DNA from 2 places in the Exiguobacterium sp. SH31 genome. Region 1 is predicted to be linked to the other one. Evidence: predicted binding sites of a transcription regulator. Region 1 holds the regulator's gene; the other holds the start of a gene.
What was found. Region 1 encodes Rex, which represses fermentation and respiration genes when NADH is low (regulators of the CRP and FNR family bind a similar motif). Its sites were predicted from a motif close to TTGTGAAATATTTCACAA; they were not measured.
Positions count from the first base shown of each region.

Region 2: cydD (thiol reductant ABC exporter subunit CydD) is a predicted target of Rex. The motif match lies at 3,959-3,976, and genes of this name have one in related genera.

Region 1 covers NZ_LYTG01000075.1:7,123-14,500, reverse strand. Annotated here, with positions in the region: gene A6395_RS10780 (DUF2599 domain-containing protein) at 1-401, shown strand, start outside; gene A6395_RS10770 (hypothetical protein) at 782-1,189, opposite strand; gene A6395_RS10765 (ABC-F family ATP-binding cassette domain-containing protein) at 1,186-3,087, opposite strand; gene A6395_RS10760 (redox-sensing transcriptional repressor Rex) at 3,237-3,893, shown strand; gene A6395_RS10755 (twin-arginine translocase TatA/TatE family subunit) at 3,893-4,111, shown strand; gene tatC (twin-arginine translocase subunit TatC) at 4,115-4,903, shown strand; gene A6395_RS10745 (hypothetical protein) at 5,047-7,378, shown strand, end outside.
Region 2 covers NZ_LYTG01000043.1:6,618-13,995, reverse strand. Annotated here, with positions in the region: gene arcC (carbamate kinase) at 1-543, shown strand, start outside; gene A6395_RS07005 (glycoside hydrolase family 31 protein) at 725-3,067, shown strand; gene A6395_RS07000 (Crp/Fnr family transcriptional regulator) at 3,189-3,878, shown strand; gene cydD (thiol reductant ABC exporter subunit CydD) at 4,006-5,730, shown strand; gene cydC (thiol reductant ABC exporter subunit CydC) at 5,727-7,378, shown strand, end outside.

The sequences.
Region 1 (7,378 bases):
ATATTGATTATGAAAGAACGGATTATCCTTTAGTCGCTGATCCATTGTTCTGCTCGGATACAATCGATAATACAGCGTCGAAGTATACGGACTCTAATACTTTTTCTGTATATCCACGGACATGTGCACGAACGTATATTACAGCTAGCTATACTTTGGGTGGCGCATTATTAGGCGTTTTTGGGTCAACTGCCATCGGAAAACAGATGTGGTCTGAAGTTGTAGCAGACGCTTCGTATCAAGCGACAAGTACGGCAAACCGCCCGAAGCTCAAAGATCAATTTATCTGTCATGCAGTTAACCCGACTACGATTTGGAAATCATCTTGGAATCTAGATACGAATCGACCGGATGTTTCATTGTTGGATACGTATAAAGCACTTTGTAATCCAGACTATTAAAGGCGAGGTAAACTATGAACATTCAATACTTTGAACCAGATTCGTTATTTTTCATTGTAATCGCGTTGCTAATCCTCTATCCAATCCTTCTTTTAGTAGGGGTGACTACGAGTAAAACAAATCTTATTGGAAAGATTATTTACGGTATTTCAGCATTCTTTTATGCTTACGTGATTTGGTATAGCTACAGCCTAGGCATTTACTTAGACGAGATGTCTGATCCGGCACAAGATGAAGTCATCTTTGGTAGTATAGGATATTTCCATTTAATTTTGTTGGCATTCCCCTACATCTTTTTAACGATGGGTTTTACGTTCAAACAGCATACTCGATCATAATAAAAGAGCGCCTTCCGCTATACGCGGATTGGCGCTCTTTCGTCAGTTTTTCGGTTGTCGATAATTATTTCGATACCACATATTCACCCGGCTCACGACGTAGACGACAAACGCGAGCACCCACATGAACAGCGTCTCTCGATAAAAGTGGCCCCAGACCGAGCCAGGCGCATAAAAGCTATGCACCGTGACATCGATCGGCCAAATGACGAGCCGGATGAACAACGTGCTCATAAGCAAGCCGCTGAAGAGGCTGATGATGATACCGGACCATGTTTGGATGATAAACCCGACGACAATCGGCAGGAAGTAAAATAAAATGGTCGGGACGTTCGTCGCCTCGCCGCGGATGAGTTCCGAGATATATTCGGTCCCACTCGGCACGATGTAGACGAACCCGGTCAGGAATGCATGCATCCAATCGATCCGCATGGCACGGGAACGCATCATGAATGGAGTTCCTCCCATTCTGTGAACAGTTCCGTGATCGACTCTTTCGTCGCGTCGGACTCGGTCGACAGCTCTTGGGCGCGGGCGAAGTCGTTGAACACGTCCGGTTCGCATAACAGCTGCTCGATTTCTTCAAGCCGAGCTTCGTGGCGCTCGATTGTCAGCTCGATCTCTTCGACCCGCTGTTTCAACCGGCGTTCTTCGCGCTGCTGTTCCTTGTCGGCGCGCTGCTTCTTGACGACGACTTGTTTCGTCTCCTCGCGGGCGAGCCGGGCAAGGTCCTCGAGCTCTTCTTTCTTCTCGACGTAATAAGAGTAGTCGCCGAGGTACTCATCGATGCCGTTCGGCGTGATCTCTAAGACACGCGTGGCGAGCCGGTCGATGAAGTAACGGTCGTGGGAGACGAACAGGATCGTCCCGGGATAGTCGACGAGCGCGTTCTCGAGGATCATCTTCGAGTCGAGGTCCAAGTGGTTCGTCGGCTCATCCAAGACGAGCAAGTTCGGTTGCTCGAGCTTGAGCTTGGCGAGCGTCAGCCGGGCTCGTTCGCCGCCGGATAGTTCTTGGACGCGTTTCATGACGTCGTCGCCGCTGAACAAGAACTGGCCGAGTAGACTGCGGACTTCTTGCTCGCGCATGAGCGGCCAGTCGTTCCAAATCTCATCGATGACGCGGTTCGCGTCCGACAAGTTCTGTTGTTCCTGGTCGTAGTAGCCGATCTCGACGCCGGTACCGTAGCGGATGTCACCGGTGAGCGGTGGTTGTTGTTTCGTCAACACTTTGAGGAGCGTCGATTTGCCGACCCCGTTCGGGCCGACGAGGGCGACCGACTCGCCGCGCTGCAGTTGGAAACGCAAGTTCTGTGCAATCGGTTCTTCGTAGCCGATGGCGAGGTCGCTGCCGCTCAACACATCGTTCCCGCTTTGACGTTTGATCGAGAACGACAACACCGCGCTCCGCTCATCACCGTCCGGCACGTCCATGCGGTCGATTTTCTCGAGCCGCTTGCGGACGCTTTGGGCGCGTTTCGTCGTCGTCGCCCGGGCAATGTTCCGTTGGATGAAGTCTTGCATCTTGGCGATCTCTTCTTGTTGCGAATCGAACTGCTTCTTCTCTTGCTCGTAGAGCGCGGCCTTCTGCTCGAGGAATTTCGTATAGTTCCCGACGAAGCGGCGGCTGCGGTTGCGTGACAGCTCGTAGACGACAGAGACGACGCGGTCGAGGAAGTAACGGTCGTGGGAGACGATGAGGACGGCACCTTTATAGCCGCTCAAATATTTCTCGAGCCAGCTGAGCGTCTCGATGTCCAAATGGTTCGTCGGCTCATCCAAGATGAGCAGGTCCGGGCTTTGCAGGAGCATCTTCGCTAAGGCAAGACGTGTCCGCTGTCCGCCTGAGAGCGTATCGATCCGACGTTCGAAGTCGTCCGGATAAAACCGCATCCCGTGCAAGATCGAGCGGATCGTCGCTTCGTACTGATAGCCGCCGCGGTCTTTGAACGTGTGTTGCTCCTCGTCATACGCCGCGAGCAGACGCTCGTAGGCGGCCGGGTCGTTCAAGATGCGCTCCGAGCCCATGTCTTGCTCCATCTGGCGGAGCGTCTTCTCTTGTTCGATCAAGTCGGTGAAGACGGTGAGCATCTCGTTCCACATCGTCTCGTTCGATTCTAATCCTGAGTCTTGGGCGAGATAGCCGATCGTCACGTCTTTTGGCTTCATGATGTCGCCCGAGTCATAGTTGTACTCGCCGGCGATGACTTTTAACAGTGTCGACTTGCCGGCGCCGTTGCGGCCGACGAGGGCGACGCGTTCGCCTTCTTGGATTTCTAGTTTGACATTCTCTAAAATCGGCTCGACGCCGAACGATTTGGATAAGTTGTTGACTTGCAGTAGGATCAAGTGAAAAAACCCCTTTCTCTCTGTTTAGTATACTTTATTTCTTCCCCTTTTCAGGTATATTCATTGAGTGCTTATGTGAATTCGTTTACAATCAAGGTGTATGAAATCAGATTCGTTTGAAACGCGTCGTAAAAAGGAGGCTCTTTCTGTTGAGTCAAAACGAACCAAAGATTCCGCAAGCGACAGCCAAACGGTTGCCACTATACTATCGGTTTATCCAAAGCCTACATTCGTCAGGGAAACAGCGTGTCTCTTCTGCTGAACTGAGCGAGGCGGTCAAGGTCGATTCGGCAACGATTCGCCGTGACTTCTCATACTTCGGTGCGCTCGGTAAAAAGGGATATGGCTATAACGTACAGTATCTGTTAGAATTTTTCCGTAAGACGCTGAATCAAGACGAGATCACGAACGTCGCCTTGGTCGGGGTCGGTCATCTCGGGACAGCGTTCGTCAACTATAACTTCCTTAAAAACAATAACACACATATCGTCGTCGGGTTCGACGCAGACGAGACAAAAGTCGGCACGACGATGTCAGGTGTCCCGATTCATCACGTCGATGAGATGGAACAGATCATGAAGCAAAACAAGATCGATGTCGCCATCCTCACGGTCCCGTCCGCTTACGCGCAACCGGTCGCCGATGATTTGGTCCGCTATGGCGTTCGAGGGATCTTGAACTTCACGCCGGCACGATTGACTGTACCGGACACGGTCCGCGTCCATCATATCGACTTGTCGATCGAACTCCAGTCGCTCATTTACTTTATGCAACACTATCCATCCGCTGAGGGGGTCCATCAATAATGGAATTTCTACAATCATCACTCGTCGTCGGTATGCCAGGTGGCGTCAGTATTTTCGTCATCGCCATCATCGCGCTCATCCTCTTCGGGCCGAAGAAATTGCCAGAGTTCGGCCGGGCAGCAGGGCAGACGCTCCGTGAGTTCAAAAATGCCACGAACGGTATGATGAAAGAGCACGACGAGACCGACAAGAAAGAAATTGAGAAGAAAGAGCAGTAAGCCATGAGCCATCAACCTGATCAAGAACGGGCACTGTCCGATCACTTGACAGAGCTGCGGAGACGACTGATGCTGTCGGCATTTGTCGTCTTTGCCTTCTTTCTGATCGCTTTGCCGAGTGTCAAGTACGTGCTCGCCTATCTGCAGGCGGACCTCGTCGAACGAGGGCTCGAGCTGAACGCCTTTGGGGTCGCGGACCCGCTCATGATCTACTTGAACTTGGCGCTCGTCATCGGGCTCGTCGCATCGGGTCCATTTCTACTGTATCAACTGTGGGCGTTCGTCGCACCTGGTCTGCATCCGAATGAACGAAAATGGACGCTCGCCTATATCCCGGTCATCTTTATCTTGTTCCTCATCGGTCTCGCATTCGCCTACTATTGGTTGTTCCCGCTCGTCCTCGATATCTCGACGGACCTCGGGCAAGACCTCGGTCTGACACAGATCATCGGAGCGACGAACTATTTCACGTTCCTGTTGCAGCTGACGATCCCGTTCGGGCTGTTGTTCCAACTTCCGGTCGTGACGATGTTCTTGACACGCATCGGTGTCGTGACACCGTACTTCCTCTCGAAAATTCGGAAGTACGCTTACTTCGCCTTGTTCGTCATCGCGGCATTCATCACGCCGCCGGATTTGACGTCGCACCTCATGGTGTCGCTGCCGCTCTTCTTCCTATATGAGATCAGCTTATCGATCTCGCGCGTGACGTATCGCGGTGTGCTCCGACGTGAGAAAGAAGCGCAAGTGAAAGAACAGATGGATTTGATGAAACAGATGAATGAGAAATGAACACTACGTCATGAGACGGAGTGTTCTTTTTTTATAATTTAGGGCTATTCAATTTTGAAAAAACAACTTAAAATTAGTAATGTTAAATCAAAAATGGATTATTTTTGAAAGTTATGTATTCATAAACAGAAATGAGGAGAACGATGAACAAATGGTTATGGAGCATACTCGTTGTGCTCGTCATGGTGGCGGCGCCCGGATTAGATGTTCGGGCAGATAGTTATGCCAAGCCTGAAATTATTCCGGCGGGAGAAGTGGTAGGAAATAGTGAATATGTGTGGCGCTCGGGAGATCCTGAGACGCTCGTACATGTGAAGACCGGTGAAGTCTATACATTACCGATTCGAGTGTCTGCTGCTTATAATATTTATGCGATCGGGGATGGCCGATTTATGTTAAAAGGGTGGCCGGAGTGGGTGATGTGGGATATACGTACGAATGTAGCGACGACATTCCCAATCGAAGCAGGAAGTGAGAATCGACTCGTCTCAACGAATGTAACAACAGGAATGATGTTATGGGCTGATGACGAAAAGTATATCATCACATCGATGTCAGGTGATATTCGCGGATTGCTCACGAAAGGCAGTGGTCAGGTATACAGTTTGCTCGATGATGGGAACGTCCTCGCGTTCGCCGACGGTCAAGTGACGAAGCGGACGGTTACAGGAGAAGTGCTTGAGACAATCAGTTCCTATTCAGGACAGGTGAAGTGGGCCCGTCACATCAAAGAAGCGAATCAATGGTTCGTAATCAAAAGCGATGACTCGGAGCACATGTTTATTTTCGATTTGGCGACGAAACGATGGATTGAGAAAGATGCGCCAGACGTAAGTAATCTTACGTGGAAAGACGGCACCTACTACTTTATGACGCGAGAAATGTATACGACATTCTATGTCAGTTATAACGTCAGCACGAATGAGTGGAAAGAGGCACCAATTGATGACGCTGACATTCGACAACACGGTCCTTGGTACGTTTTTGGCATGAAGAAGACGGAGGTCTACACACCGGAGTCTTTATGGAAAGCGCCATGGCAATTGAATATTAATGTTCCGAAAACGACGACTCGCTATGAGGTAGGTCGTCCCTATGAGGTCAGCGGAACGGCGACACTCGTCGATGGAACAGCCTTACCGATTCCATGGACTGAGCTGACTGCACGTTTAGCCTATCAAGACGATCCATTCGTTTGGGAGCAAGGGAAACTGACGCTACAGACGAATGAATCGTATGACATGATTTTTAAGTGGAACGATTTTGAGCGACGGTTAGACTTATGGGCATCGAAATATGTGCCGCTCACGCTCGACCCGCCAACCGGTGTCTTAGGCCCAATCAGCGGGAAGACGGCACCGAACACGCCGGTGTTTGTCAGCGTGACGAAAAACTTGTATCAATCGAATTCATCGGATTCATTGTTGAACTATCAATCGACGACGGTCCAATCAGATGAATCAGGGCGCTATACGTGGCAACCGGCGCGTTGGTTCACACCGGGGTCTCGCGTGACCGTGAAAATCGGTAGTAAGTCTGGCGTGTACGCCGAACCAATCGAACTTCAGACGGTCAAGGAGAGTGAGGAGACGTCACCTAACGGCATCTCGGTTCTGACGAAAACCGTCACTTCAGGTGTCACGTTAAAAACGACGCCGAACGCCTCGGTGGATGTGTTGATTCGCAGTGGGAAATACTACGAAATTTCGAATGAGCAGGCAGATGAGGACGGACTCATTTCGATTAAAGAGTTCAATACGATGCCTGTAGACATCGGAACAAAAGTCTACTTCAAATTAAAAGAGGCACCCGCTTCAGCGTTCCGACTCACAACCGTGGAGACAAGAGTGGAACCGCCTGTCTTTACTTGGACTCGGACACCGTTGATTTATGACAAATCCATCAACGTTACATCGAATACCGATCAGGCCTATCGCATTTATCGAAATGGGATGCATGTGGCGACAACACGTGCGATGCCGTACACGTTTGACACCCCACTGAAAGAAGGGGATGTCATCCTCGTCACACGCTCGAGCGGCGATGCGACGTACGAACTCACGAAGACGGTCCGTGCGTTCACTCCGACGCTCAGTGTGACGGATACGTTGATGACGAAGACACAAGCGACACTCTCAATCAAGAAGACGAGCACGGCGACAGTTCGATTTTACGTGAATGATAAGCTCGTCACGGCGAAACGTCTGTCGACGACGCGTTACACGATCCCGGCCAAACCTGGGGATGTGATTCGTGTCCGAGCGGCGGTCGGATCGAAGTCGCGTGACGTCTCGGTCAACTTGCCGAAGACATCGTTGTCGACGCTCTCAATCAACGATGAGAAGTCGCTTTGGGTCGGATACGTGATTCCGAACAGTACCGTCACGTTGAAGAACGGTTCGAAAGTACTTGCTACGGCCAAGGCAAGCAGTACCGGACGAGTGACGCTCCGCTTCACCCGTCAGCCGATTAACG
Region 2 (7,378 bases), on a different contig from region 1:
GCGACGGCACTCGAACGGTCGACAGGTCATGTGTTCAAAGAAGATGCGGGCCGCGGTTACCGCCGCGTCGTGCCAAGTCCGTACCCGACAGCGATTTGTGAGCATTCAGTCATCCGTGACCTCGTCGACAACGGCCACATCGTCGTCGCGTCCGGCGGCGGCGGAATTCCCGTCATCGACACGCCAAACGGATACGTCGGGGTCGAGGCGGTCATCGATAAAGACTTTGCCGCCGCGAAGCTCGCGGAACTCGTCGAAGCGGACATGTTGCTCATCTTGACGGCCGTCGAGCACGTCTACGTCAATTTCGGGACGACCGAGGAAGCCGCGTTAACCGAAACGACAAACGAGCAACTCGAGACGTATATCGCCGAAGGTCAGTTCGCACCGGGCAGCATGTTACCGAAAGTTCGGGCCGCCTTGCAGTTTGCCGAGTCAGGCCATGGACGCGTATCCGTCATCACGTCGCTCGAGCAGGCGCACGCTGCTGTCCGAGGAGACGTTGGGACGAGAGTCCGGCTCGCTGCCACGCTCCAACAATGATCAACGCCGTAGACATCTCGTCTACGGTTTTTTCTGTGCATAACGCGGACTGGCCGTTTTTGAACCGTGAACAAGGGGAAGGGGTGTTGTATGTCAAACCTGACATTGCTATCATCATCTGTGTAAACGGTTGCACTAATATGGGGGAAGGATGTGACGAAGAGCGGCAACGCTCGAACTTATGCGTCTATTTGAACAGGAGAACGTATACACACAGCAAATGAAGCCACTTGCAGATGAACGTGCCGTCGTCCAAGGGAGCTGCTATCGCTTCACAGTATTGACGAGCCAGTTGATCCGGATGGAGTACGCCGAGGACGGTGTGTTCGAAGACCGACCGACCCAAGTCGTGTGGAACCGGGACTATGACGTCCCTGACTTCCGGATCATCGAGGACGAGAGTGAACTGCAAATCATCACCGATCACGTTCATTTGTATTATACGAAAGGACCGTTTGCGCCGAACACGCTCTACGTCGACGTGAAAGGGAACTTTAGTACGTATTATAGCCGCTACACGTTCAACGGCCCGGAACGGACACTGAAAGGGACGGCCCGAACGCTTGACCATGTCGACGGAGCGACCGAGCTCGGGGAGGGGATCGTCTCCAAGCAAGGCTATGCGGTCATCGACGACTCGGACTCATTTCTCATGACAGACGACCGTTTCGTCGAGCCGAGACGAAAAGGCATCCATGATTTGTACTACTTCGGCTACGGGCACGAATACAAGCAAGCGCTTCACGATTTTTATAAGCTGACAGGTCCGACGCCGATGTTGCCGCGAAAAGCACTAGGCAACTGGTGGAGCCGCTACTGGCGCTATGACGAGACCGAGTACAAAGGCCTCATGCGCCGGTTTAAAGAGGAAGACATCCCGTTCTCGGTCAGCGTCATCGATATGGACTGGCACGTCACCGACGTTCCTGAAGAGTACGGGAGCGGCTGGACCGGCTACTCATGGAACAAGAATCTGTTCCCGGACCCAAAAGGCTTCTTGACGTGGTTGAAAGAAGAGAACCTGCTCGTCACGCTGAACTTGCACCCAGCCGACGGGGTCCGGGCGTTCGAAGACCAATACGTGGCGATGGCCGAAGCGATGGGGCTCGACCCGTCGAACGGAGATCGCATCCCGTTCGATTTCTCTGATAAACGCTTCATCCAAGCGTATTTTGAACAGATGCATCATCCGCACGAGGTAGACGGCGTCGATTTTTGGTGGATCGATTGGCAGCAAGGGTCGACATCGAAAATGGAAGGGCTCGACCCGATGTGGATGTTAAACCATTATCATGCGGCCGATATTTCCCGGGACGGAAATCGTCCGCTGATCTTCTCGCGTTATGCCGGACCGGGCAGCCATCGCTATCCTGTCGGTTTCTCGGGAGATACGCTCATCTCTTGGGCATCGCTTGCGTTTCAGCCTTACTTCACGGCGACGGCGTCGAATATCGGTTACGGTTGGTGGAGCCACGACATCGGCGGGCATTACCGAGGGTCGAAAGACGATGAGCTCGCCGCGCGCTGGGTCGCGTTCGGGGTGTTCAGCCCGATCATGCGCTTGCATTCGACGTTCAGTATCTTTAACGGCAAAGAGCCGTGGCGCTTCGGTCTCGAGTCCGAACGGTCGATGAAGTCGTTTTTACGACTCCGCCACCAACTCATCCCGTATTTGTACACGATGAACCGGCGTAATCATCAGGATGCGCTCCCGCTCATCCTCCCGATGTATTACGATCATCCCGACGAAGAAGCGGCGTATGGCGTGCCGAATGAATACTACTTCGGCAGTGAACTCGTCGTATCACCGATCGTCGAGCCGATGAACAAGCGGCTTCACGTCGCGGCGACGAACGTCTGGCTGCCGAAAGGCGATTGGTTCGACTTCTTTACAGGTCATCGTTACTCAGGCGACAAGTCGATCCGTATATTCCGTGGACTTGACGAGCAGGCCGTGTTCGCGAAAGCTGGAGCGATCGTCCCGCTGGCCGCTCATCGCTCTGGACGCAACGACACCGACAACCCGACCGATCTCGAAGTCGTCGTCTTCCCAGGTGCATCGAACAGGTTCACGCTGTATGAGGATAACGGGACCGATCGGGCTTATGAGACCGGGGCTTACGCCGAGACGACGTTCACCCTCGACTGGGACGAGCGCAGCCTGCACGTTCATGTCACGGGCGACACGTCCGTCTTACCGTCAGACCGGACCGTCACATTACTCGTACGCGGGGTGACCGGTTCGGGCGAGTATAAACCGGAGACGCAGACGTTACGACTCGAACTCGGTAAAATTGATGAGGAAGTGACGGTGTCGCTCCCTGTCGAGGTGACGAACAACAGTCATCGACTGGAGCGCTTATACCGCTTCATTGACCGCGCCGAGATATCTTACGATTTGAAAGACCGCCTCTACCGGATGGCGGCGTCGAAGACGAGACTCGAAGCGTGGCTGTTTGATCTCCATGCGCTCGAACTCGAACGCGATTTGCAAGATGCGATCATGGAATTGATGCTCGACTGAGGAGAGGGGGCAACCCCTCTTTTGTCTTGTCAGAAAACCGTCGGAATTTGTAAGCGTTTTCGTAAGTTGAATCTCGTATACTAAAAGAAAGATGAACAGTTCGGGAAGCGAGGGATTGATCATGAGACAGCAATGGATAGTCGACGATTTAAGACAACTCGATATCTTCAATAAATGCACGAGCCGCGAGCTAGAGAGCTTGCTACCGCACGTATACTGTCGGACGTACCGCAAAGGGCAGCTTTTATTCATGGAAGGCGACCCGCGTGAGCGCGTCTACTTTTTAATCAGTGGGTATGTGAAGCTCGAGCGGTGCAATGAAACGGCGACCCATCAATACACCGACTACTTGAAGCCGAAGCAGCTGTTTCCGTACCGGGGACTGTTGACGGAAACATATTACCAACATTCGGCGGAAGCGCTGACCGATATTGAAGTCATTTATATGCCGACAGATCGCTTTGAAGCGCTCGTCTCAAGAAATGCGACGATGCTCTTGCATATCGTCAGTCAGATGAATCGAATCCTTGACCTTCACGAACGCCGTGTTCAGGAAATCATCACGCCGAGTGCGAGCGACCGAGTGATCAATACAATCCATTACTTGATTGAAGACCTCGGAGAAAAAGAAGCCGACGGTGTGCGCGTACGTTGTCCGTTCACGACAGTTGAAATCTCGAGACTGTCGGGGACATCGCGCGAGACCGTGTCCCACATCTTATCGCGACTGCGAAAAGAAGACATTCTCCAGTTCGACGCCCGTCAACTCGTGACGTTGCACCCTGAATATTTCGAACAAGCGACACACTGACGCCACGCTGCATTCGTGGCGTTTTTTTGCACGTCTCGATAAGCGAAGCGTTCGCTATGGACCCTTACATCAGTTATAATTAGTGAGAATCATCACAAAGAAAAATTGTCATGCACGTTTAGAAAGGATGAACGCAGTGAAACGACTGCAAGCTCTCGCTTTGGCCGAGAAAGGACATATCGTCGGGCTCGTCATCGCCGCGGTGATGATCGGGTTGTCCATCTTGGCTCAGGCTTATTTGATCGTCGACGTCGTCGACCGAGTATTTTTAAAAAACGAATCGTTCCAAAGTGTCATCCCATCTCTAGGTTGGCTCGTGCTCGCATTGCTCGCACGTGCCTTGTTCGGGTATGTCTCGGGACGTATCGGTGCCAACTTGTCGGAGCGGGCGAAGCGGACGCTTCGACGTCAACTGCTCGACCGCTACACATCGAATCCGATCGAGACGTCTCTATCCGGACAGTCCGGGAAGAAAGTCAGTGTCTATATGGATGCGGTCGATGAGGTCGATGCTTACTTTAGCCAGTACTGGCCCCAAGTCATCCAGACGTCGATCATCCCGCTGCTCATTCTCGTCGTAGTCTTCAGTCAGCACTGGATCTCAGGTGTCATCATGATGGTGACCGCGCCGTTCATTCCAATCTTTTTCATCATCATCGGTATCGCGACCCAGAAGAAGTCTGAAGAGCAGATGGAGAAAATGAACCAGTTCTCGGGGAAATTTTTAGACGTCCTTCAAGGATTGACGACACTCAAGCTATACGGACGTGCCGAGCAAGAAGCGCAAGCGATCGAGAAGAGCAGTCTCGACTTCAGGGATGCGACGATGGTCGTCTTAAAGACCGCTTTCTTGTCAGGGCTCATGCTCGAGTTCATCTCGATGCTCAGCACTGGCGTCGTCGCTTTAGAAGTGGCGCTCCAGATGGTCGTTTGGCAAAACTTGACGTTTTTCGCCGGCTTCTTGATTCTTGTCTTGGCCCCGGAATACTATTTAGCGATCAAAGACCTCGGCAGCGCCTTCCATACGGGGCGTGGCAGCATGGGTGCGGCCGATCGCATCTTCGAGGCGCTCGACGCCCCGGACGATCGTATCGAATGGGGAGACAGACCGCTAACAAACCGGACGCCCGAACTCGTGCTCGATGCGGTCTCGTTCCAATATGAAGGGGGTCGCTTCACGCTCCACCCGCTGAGCGGGGTCATCCCGGCACGGTCACACGTCGCCTTGGTCGGCGCGAGCGGATCAGGCAAGACGACCGTGTTGAACGTGCTGTCCGGTCTTGTGAAACCGGACAGTGGCCGCGTCCTCGTCGACGGGGAGCCGCTCGAATCGTTCACCAATACGTCTTGGTACGGGACAATCGGGTATATTTCGCAAAACCCGTATTTGTTCGCCGGCAGTCTCGCCGCTAATATCGCCCTCGGTGAGACGGCGGACGAGACCGACATCATGCGGGCGGCTGAAGCCGCCGGCCTCGTCGATGTCATCGCCAATTTGCCGGACGGGTTGAATACCGAGCTCGGAGAAGGTGGTTACGGACTGTCCGGTGGTGAGCGGCAACGTCTCGCCCTGGCCCGTGCCTTCTTGAAACGTCCAGGTATCATCTTGTTCGATGAACCGACGACCGGTCTCGATTTGATGACCGAGAGAATCGTTCGACGCTCGATCGAGGAGTTGTCGCGTGACGCGACGCTTGTCACGGTCGCGCACCGTCTCCATACGATCAAGCAAGCGGACGCGATTTGGTTCATGGACGAGGGGAACCTCGTCGCGAGCGGGACGCATGAACAGTTACTGGCTGTCCCGGCCTACGAAGACTTGTTCACGCTACAGAAAGGGGTGAGAGGATGAACTCACTTTGGACGATCACAAAATGGATGATGAAAGAGAAAAAGGATATCATCCTCTCGATCTTCTTCGGTTATACAGCGGGCCTAGCGGCTGTCGCATTGTTCGCGGCGAGTGGATATCTCGTGTCGCGGGCCGGCCTTGTGCCGCCCCTCTATGCGCTCATGGTGCCGGTCGTCCTGATCAAGCTGTTCGGCGTCATTCGGGCGGGGAGCCGCTACCGCGAACGCTTGGCGTCACACCGGGCGACGTTCACGATTTTAAGCGAACTGCGCGTCCGGTTTTATCGCCAGCTCGAACCGCTCGTGCCGAACATCTTCGCCAAATACCGGAGCGGGGACTTGCTCGCCCGTGTCGTCGGAGACGTCGAAAGCCTTCAAAACTACTTTTTGCGGGTATTTTATCCGCCAATCATCTTAGTGCTCGTCTTCTTGAGCACGATCTTCTTCGTAACGTTCTTCTCGATGACGGTCAGCCTTTGGCTCGTGTTCGGGGTGTTCGTGACCGGCTTTTTGATTCCGATCTTGTTTGCCGGCATCCGAGCGAAGCATGACCAGGAAATTCGGGCCTTGCGCGGCGACTTGTCGAGCGGGGTGACCGAGATGATGTACGGGTACCGCGATCTATTGTTGCACGACCAGCTCGGCCAGACCCGTGACGACTTGCTCGCTCGAAGCGATCGTTACGCCGCCGCACAGCGCCAAGACGTGACGAACCAGTTCTTCAACTCGTCGCTCGTCGTCGCTGCGTCACTGCTCGTGTCGTGGGGCGTGCTCGCAATCGGTGCCTACCTCGTCGTCGATGGCGAACTGAACGGCCTGTTCTTGGCCATGCTCGTCATGATGTCATTGACCGCGTTTGAGAACGTAACACCGATGGCGGTCTTCCCGGGTCACTACGCCGATAGTAAACAAGCGGCAAACCGCTTGCTCGAGGTCGTCGAACCAAGTGATCACCTCGTGGCGGTAGAAGCGGCTCGTGACGACATAGCGCTTCAGACGGCGCCTGACATTTCGTTTGAACGTGTAAGTTACCGCTATCCGGATACGTTCCGTGCCGTCCTAGACACAGTTGATGTGACGTTACCGCGCGGATCGAAGACCGTGATCGTCGGCCCGAGCGGGTCTGGCAAGTCGACGCTCCTGCAACTGTTGCTCGCGTTTGTAAGGCCAGAGACAGGCGAAGTACGAATCGACGGTCAGCGCTTGAATGAGGTCACACAAACATCGGTCTGGTCTCAAGCGAGTGTCGTCATGCAAGAGAACCACTTCTTTTTCGGTACCGTCCGAGACAACTTGGCCCTTGCCGGAGACTTCTCCGATGACGAGATGGAGCTGGCGCTGCGAAGCGTCCGCCTCGGTTTCGCACTCGATGAGCCAATGCTCGAGAAAGGGGCGAACTTGTCAGGAGGGGAACGGCAACGGCTCGCCATCGCCCGGGCGTTGTTGAAGAACGGGTTGCTCTGGATTTTAGATGAAGCGACGTCGGCGTTAGACGCGCGGACCGAATCCGATGTGTTCGCTGAAATTTTCCGGAAGGCGGACGAGGCGACACTCGTCATGGTTAGCCATCGTCTGACCGGGCTCGAACGCTTCGACCAAATCATCGTCATGGAAGCAGGTCGCATCATCGAGTCAGGATCATACGACGA